One region of the Rhizobium arsenicireducens genome, then DNA from elsewhere that is predicted to be linked to it. Evidence: riboswitches for the same ligand, from Rfam matches in the RefSeq annotation. Region 1 holds a riboswitch; the other holds the start of a gene.
What was found. A riboswitch is a leader RNA that binds a small molecule or an ion and turns the genes downstream of it on or off. The one in region 1 is predicted to bind cobalamin.

Region 1 (3,403 bases):
TTTGGCTTTGCGCTGTTGTTGCTCGGTGCTTTGGCGTCCTGCAGTCTCATCAACGGCCGGCCCATCACCCGGCCGCTCAGCTACAACGTGAGAGACGTCACCGTGATCGCCGATGCGACCGTACCGACGAGGATCGTCGCCGGTGTGGACCGTCGTGTATCCGCTGCCATTGCGGCGACACGGCCGCCGGCTGGCGCCGAGCGGGTGGTCGTTCTCGTGCGGATCGAAAGGCTCAGGTACGGCTTCAACGCGCGCCGGCATCTGCAGGCCGCCCGATTCTCGGTGACCGCCGCCTCGGTGGAGACGGGCGACCCGGTCGCAACGGGCAGCTTCCTGGTCCACAACCCGACCAATGATCCGCGTATTGCGGAGGAGCGGCTTGCCGAAGAGATCGCCAGCCGCGTGCGCTTCGCCTTTTCGTTGGCGTCGCCATCCTTGCGCAAGGTTGTCCGGCCGCCGCGCACGCAATCCACCAGGCTGAAGTCCGCTCTGGCGCCCGAGACGCCGGCCGTTGTCGCGCCGACGGCAGCGACCGCAACCAGAGCCGAGCCTACCGCAACGCTTCCGGCAGCGGTTGCTCCGCCCGCCGAGGCGTTCGAAACGAACATCGAGGAAGGCGCACGCGGAGCGGTCAAGCTCGGCGGCGCGTCGCTAGTCGTCCCCTGCGATCCGACCGAGAACAAGGACTGCTCAGCACCGAAGCCGTGAAAGCTTCGCGCTCGCTTCGATTGACTTGGGCAGGCCTTCCACCTATTTCAAATGCTACGGATGGTTTCCGATCTGCCTAAGGGGGGCTCGGAAAGCAAAAGGGAATGCGACGGCGGGGATCCAGACCGGGACCGCCAATCGCAGCCGACCCCGCGACTGTAGAGCGGCGAGGGTCTTCCGTTCGACACAGATCTCGACGAAGGATGGCGGTTCGCGTGGTGCGGACGATCCAAGGCGAGGCCTGAGCCGGAAAAGCCACTGGAGGGCTGCGCGATCAGCCGGGGCCGGACGCCTCTATCATCTACGAATCGTCCTCCCTTTCGCGTCGCATCCACCTCCGGGAAGGCAAGGAAGATCCGCCGGTGCTTATCGAGCACCACGACCCGCGAGCCAGGAGACCTGCCAACCGTGCCGGGCATCAAGCCCACACCTTGTAAAGGGGAGGCTCCCCTTGTTGCCAGCACGGAGGTTGTCGTGGCGACACTATCGACGAACGGGATCCCCGGATCCCGTGAATGCGCACATCTTGCGGTCTCGTTTAGCGAGGTCCGCTGCAGCTCGGTCGGGCAACGCCTGTCTGCGTCCGGCGGCTGGAACCTGCGGCCGCACCATGGCTGCCGCACTCTCCTTATTCCTGCCGGCAGGTGCTGAGCCATGGCTGGCAAATCCTCTTCCATTCTCGTTCTCGGCGGCGCCCGTTCGGGCAAGTCGCGCTTTGCCGAAGGTCTTGCCCTCGATTGCGCGGCTGACCTCCATTATGTCGCGACCGGTCGCGCATTCGACGACGAAATGCGCGACAGGATAGCCAGGCACCGGGCCGATCGCGGCGATGGCTGGGCGACCCACGAGGAGCCGGTCGAACTGGTCGGCCAACTCAAGAAGCTCGATGATCCGTCCCGCGTCGTGCTGGTCGACTGCCTGACGCTGTGGGTCACCAACCTGATGCTGGAAAACCATGACGTGGCGGCCCGCTCGGCCGAATTGGCCGCGTTTCTCCCGCAGCTGAAGGCAAGGGTGATCCTGGTATCGAACGAGGTCGGGCTTGGCATCGTGCCCGAAAACCGCATGGCGCGCGAATTCCGCGACCATGCCGGACGACTCCACCAACTAATCGCGGCCAGCGCCGCCGAAGTCTATTTTGTCGCGGCCGGCTTGCCGCTGAAAATGAAGGGTTGACCATGCTGCAACAGAAGATCCCCGCGACCGTCATCACCGGCTTTCTCGGCGCCGGCAAGACCACGATCATCCGCAATCTGCTGATGAATGCCGGCGGCAAGAAGATCGCGCTGATCATCAACGAGTTCGGCGATCTCGGCGTCGACGGCGATGTGCTGAAGGGCTGTGGCGCGGACAACTGCACCGAGGACGACATCATCGAGCTGACCAATGGCTGCATCTGCTGCACCGTCGCTGACGATTTCATCCCGACCATGCAGCGCCTGCTGGAACGCGACGTGAAGCCCGACCACATCGTCATCGAGACCTCCGGTCTGGCACTTCCCCAACCCCTGGTCGCCGCCTTCAACTGGCCGGACATCCGCACCCGCGTCACCGTCGACGGCGTCATCACCGTGGTCGACAGCGCCGCCGTTGCCGCCGGCCGCTTCGCCGACGATCACGACAGGGTGGACGCCGCCCGCGCGCTGGACGAAGGCCTCGACCACGACAGCCCGCTGGAAGAACTGTTCGAGGATCAGCTGACCTGCGCCGACCTCATCATCCTCAACAAGACCGACCTGCTCGACGCCGAGGGCATCGCCAGGGTGCGGGCCGAGGTGGCCGAACGCATCCACCGCAAGCCGACGCTGATCGAGGCGAGGAACGGCGACGTGCCGGCGCTGGTGCTGCTCGGCATCGGAGCGGGCACCGAGGACGATATCGAGAACCGCAAGTCGCACCACGAGATGGAGCACGCGGCGCTGCACGAAAGCGGCGAGGCCCATGACCATCATCACGACCACGACGAATTCGAGAGCTTCGTGATGAAGCTCGGCGCGATCACCGATCCGTCCGGCTTCGTCGATCGACTGAAGAGCGTGATCGAAGCCCATGATGTGCTGCGTCTCAAGGGTTTCATCGACGTGCCGGGCAAGCCGATGCGCCTCGTCATCCAGGCGGTCGGTTCCCGCATCGACACCTATTTCGACCGCCCCTGGGCCTCCGGCGAAACCCGCGAAACCCGCTTCGTCGTCATCGGCCTGCACGACTGGGATTTCGGCGCGGTGGTCGAAGCCGTCGAGAAGGCGGCTTGAGGTTTGAATAAGCGTATGAGCGCGCGGTTCACCCCCCTCTGGCCTGCCGATCTCCCCCTCATGGGGGGAGATCGGCATGCGGTACCCGCAACGACGGTGGCTGGACTTCCCGCATCTGTCAGTTCCTGGAGTGCTCGCTCGACGATGGAACGTTCGGCGAGGCTTGCCATCTTCCGATCTCCCCCCTTGAGGGGGAGACGCCCGGCAGGGCAGAGGGGGGTACCCGCGACGCTCCAGGGCAGCAATGAGGGGCATGTTACCCATGCCGTGCGCGCATGCATCTTCTCCTAGCCCAGAAAGGCTCGATCGCCGACGGAGACGAGGCCGTCGATCTCGGCCAGACGCCGGGCGACATCCTCTTCCTCTCGGCGGCCGACACAGAACTGGCCGCGATTGCCGCGGCGGTGACCGCCCGTGCCGAGGGCCCGAGTTTCCGGCTTGCC
Region 2 (3,403 bases), 360 kb from region 1:
ATTGAGTTCGGCAATCCGTTCCGCATCACTCATCGACTGGATCTCGGCGACACGGTCGCGGTTGCGCTGTTCTTCTGCCTCGGCGTCGCGACGGGCGATGAGGTTCTCGCGGAAGTTCCTGAACGCGCGGGCGAGATCGCCAATTTCATCGGCACGGTCGACCCCGGCGAGTTCCACATCGACATGTCCCTCTGCCAGCCGGTTCATGGCGGCGGTTGCCCGGTTGAGCGGGCTCAGCAGCCGGCGCATGACGAAGACTGCAAGCCCGACACCGCAGGCAAGCACGAATACGCCGAGCGCCGCCAGAACGAAAGCCATGTCACGCGACTGCTCGCGGGCCCCGGTGATGTCCGCCCCGGCCTTGCGCGTCTCCCGATCCACGACCGCTGCGACAATGGCGCCCGTGGCCTCGATCTCCTTTTGAAGGGCATCGGAGAAGCCGTCGAAGCCGCCCATCAGCCTGTTGCCCTCCGCCGGTCCGCCGGCGATGAAGGCATTGGCCATCTGGACACCTGCTTTATGAAAGTCGCCATAGCGGTCGGAGAGTAGCTTCATGGCGGGAACGAGTTCGGGGGCCTGCAATGCGACAGCCAGGTCGTTGATGCGCTCGATCAGTTTGGCAAGGCGCGCTCCTTCCTGCTCAGCAAGCAGGAAGCCGTCGTCCAGGCCGTCCAGGCCCTGTGTCGCCGAAATGTCGGTGAGGGATTCCTGAGTGCTGACGATCGCCAGTTCCACGTCCTTCTGGCTGGCGATCAGTTCGCGCAGCAGCATGCCGGCCTTACTCTCTTCCTCGTAAAGGCCAATGACCGCCTCGAGTTGCCGCTGACCGGCTATATCGGAAATGGCAATCACCGAGACACTGACGAGCACAAGAGCGCCAATGCCAGCCGAAACAGCCTTGCCGAGGCGGATTTTGAGAAGATTCATGTTGACCCCAATTGCCTATGAAGAGTGGAAACAGCCTCACCGAGCCATTCGGTGCGCAATACTTGCATCATGCAATTGGTGGAGAGAACTCCCAGGCAGGGCTAGTTTTAGCCCAGGATATTTAACGCATGTTAAACATAGCGGTCGAGAGCGACATTGCTGCAGAATACGATCAAAAGCTTACGTCGCATCAGGCTGCCGCAGGTTTCCCCAGACTTCGTCGAAGACAAGCTCCTCGAGCGGCAGCTTTTGCCGCCAACCCTTCAGCGCCAGTTCCGGTTGGTCGTAGAGCCGGTCGACATAGCCGATGCAGAACCAGCCGATCACCTCGACATGGGCCGGTATGCCAAGCAGGGCGCGGATGTCCTCCTGGTGAAAGATGCTGACCCAGCCGACGCCAACACCCTCGGCCCGTGCCGCGAGCCACAGGTTCTGCACGGCACAGACGGTTGAATAGCTGTCCATCCGCGGATTGTGGGTGCGCCCCAGCACGACAGGACCGCCGCGGGTCGGATCGCAGGTGACGCAGATGCCGACTGGCGCCTTGCGGATCCCCTCCAGCTTGAGTCGCATATAACTGTCGCGGCGCTCGCCCGAAAACAATTCGGCCGCCTCGCCATTGGCCTTGGCGAAGGCACGCCACACCGCCTCCCGGCGCGTGGCGTCCCGCACCACGAGAAAATTCCACGGCTGCATGAAGCCGACAGAAGGCGCCGCATGGGCAGCCTCCAGAAGGCGCGCGATCAGCTCTTCCGGCAACGGATCTGGCAGGAACTGGTCGCGCACGTCACGGCGGGTACGGATCGCCCGGTAGACGGCCTCGCGCTCTTCGCTCGAAAAGGCGCCAGCCCGGACGAGATGGTCGTTCGGTTCATCGTGCATCGTCATATCCCCAACAATGCGCACGACCGCCCGCCGTCCGCGCGGGCAAAGCCTATCGTGTCAGGCCGGTCTTCTGACTCCGGATCCTCCGGCCGCCCCTGCCTTCCCGGTTGAACAACCAGTGGCAAATCACTGAAAGGATTCCAGATCCTTCCCGGCGGCGGCCGTCCCCGTCACAGCGTTGGGCACGTTCCGGACTTGGCATGGCGCCGCACCGAATTCCCGATTCTCCCGCCGTGAAAGGCAGGCACCTGACGCGGATAGTTACTACAGATCGTGGCTCGCAAGGCAAGCGGCCCGACGCGCGGCAAGGTCACCCGGCTGTCGGAAAATAGCGCACGTAGGCGATCTCCTCGCCATCCGGCGACCAGCACGGGACGTTGATCGTGCCCTGCCCGCCGAACAGTTCGAACAATGTCTCCAGATTTCCGCCGTCCGCATCCAGGAGGCGCAGCCGCACGTCAAGATCGCGTGGATGGTCAAAGACATCCGGGCCGTAGGACAAAAGCAGGACCTTGTCGCCCTTCGGCGAGGGATGCGGGAACCAGTCACCGAAGGCACTGTCGGTGATCCGCTCGGCCGCCCCGCCTTCGGAGGGCACGCGCCAGATCTGCATCCGCCCCGAGCGGCTGGAATTGAAATAGATCCATTTCCCGTCCGGCGAATAGTCCGGACCGTCGTTGCGCCCCTCGCCGAAGGTGAGCCTGGCCTCCTCCCCGCCATCGACGGAGATCGTGTAGATGTCGAAGATCTCGTCGCGAATGCCGCAATAGGCCAGCGTCCGGCCGTCCGGTGACCAGCCGTGCCAGTAGGAGGGCATATTCTGCGTGACCTGACGCGGCTCGCCGCCCTCGACCGGCAGGATGTAGATGCAGGATTTGCCGTGCTCCACCTTGTCCGACACCACGAGCCATCGGCCGTCGGGTGAAATGCCGTGGTCGTTATTGCAGTCGGTGGCGAAGTCGGTATCAATTTGCTGCGGCGCGGCACTGCCATCCACCGGCAGGCGATAGAGCAGACCGTCGCCGTTGATGATCAGCGATGCGCCGTCCGGGCTCCAGTTGGGTGCCTCGACCAGTTGATCCGACTGCCAGACCACGCGGTGCGTGCGGCTGCGGATACTGTAGATCTCGACGGAACTGCGCATCGCTTCGCCCTCGTCAGGCCGCAGACGCTGGGATCAGCGGTCGCGGAAGCGGTTGGTGATCGGATAGCGCCGGTCTCGTCCGAAATTCTTGCGGGTGATCTTCACGCCCGGCGCCGACTGGCGGCGCTTGTACTCGGCGAGGTAGAGCAAATGCTCAACCCTGTGGACGGTGGCGATCTCGTGGCCACGCGCAACGATTTCCTCGACCGACATTTCCTTCTCGACCAGGCATTCGAGGATATCGTCCAGCACCGGATAGGGTGGCAGCGAATCCTGGTCCGTCTGGTTGGGCCGAAGCTCGGCCGAAGGCGCCTTGGAGAGGATATTGGCCGGGATCACCTCACCCGACGGGCCGAGTGCGCCTGGCGGCACATGCTTGTTGCGCCACGCGGCCAGCGCATAGACCTGCATCTTGTAGAGGTCCTTGATCGGATTGAAGCCGCCGTT

Region 2: linked by a shared signal. The riboswitch ahead of bluB (5,6-dimethylbenzimidazole synthase) and the one ahead of cobU (bifunctional adenosylcobinamide kinase/adenosylcobinamide-phosphate guanylyltransferase) in region 1 are both predicted to bind cobalamin.

Annotation. Positions count from the first base shown of each region.
Region 1 covers NZ_CAXHYK020000001.1:1,482,997-1,486,399, reverse strand. The annotation lists gene ACWPVA_RS07020 (hypothetical protein) at 1-708, shown strand, start outside; cobalamin riboswitch at 753-1,129, shown strand; gene cobU (bifunctional adenosylcobinamide kinase/adenosylcobinamide-phosphate guanylyltransferase) at 1,363-1,884, shown strand; gene cobW (cobalamin biosynthesis protein CobW) at 1,887-2,960, shown strand; gene cobN (cobaltochelatase subunit CobN) at 3,236-3,403, shown strand, end outside.
Region 2 covers NZ_CAXHYK020000001.1:1,123,818-1,127,220, reverse strand. The annotation lists gene ACWPVA_RS05305 (methyl-accepting chemotaxis protein) at 1-927, opposite strand, end outside; gene bluB (5,6-dimethylbenzimidazole synthase) at 1,108-1,809, opposite strand; cobalamin riboswitch at 1,856-2,079, opposite strand; gene ACWPVA_RS05295 (TolB family protein) at 2,123-2,956, opposite strand; gene ACWPVA_RS05290 (NAD+ synthase) at 2,990-3,403, opposite strand, start outside.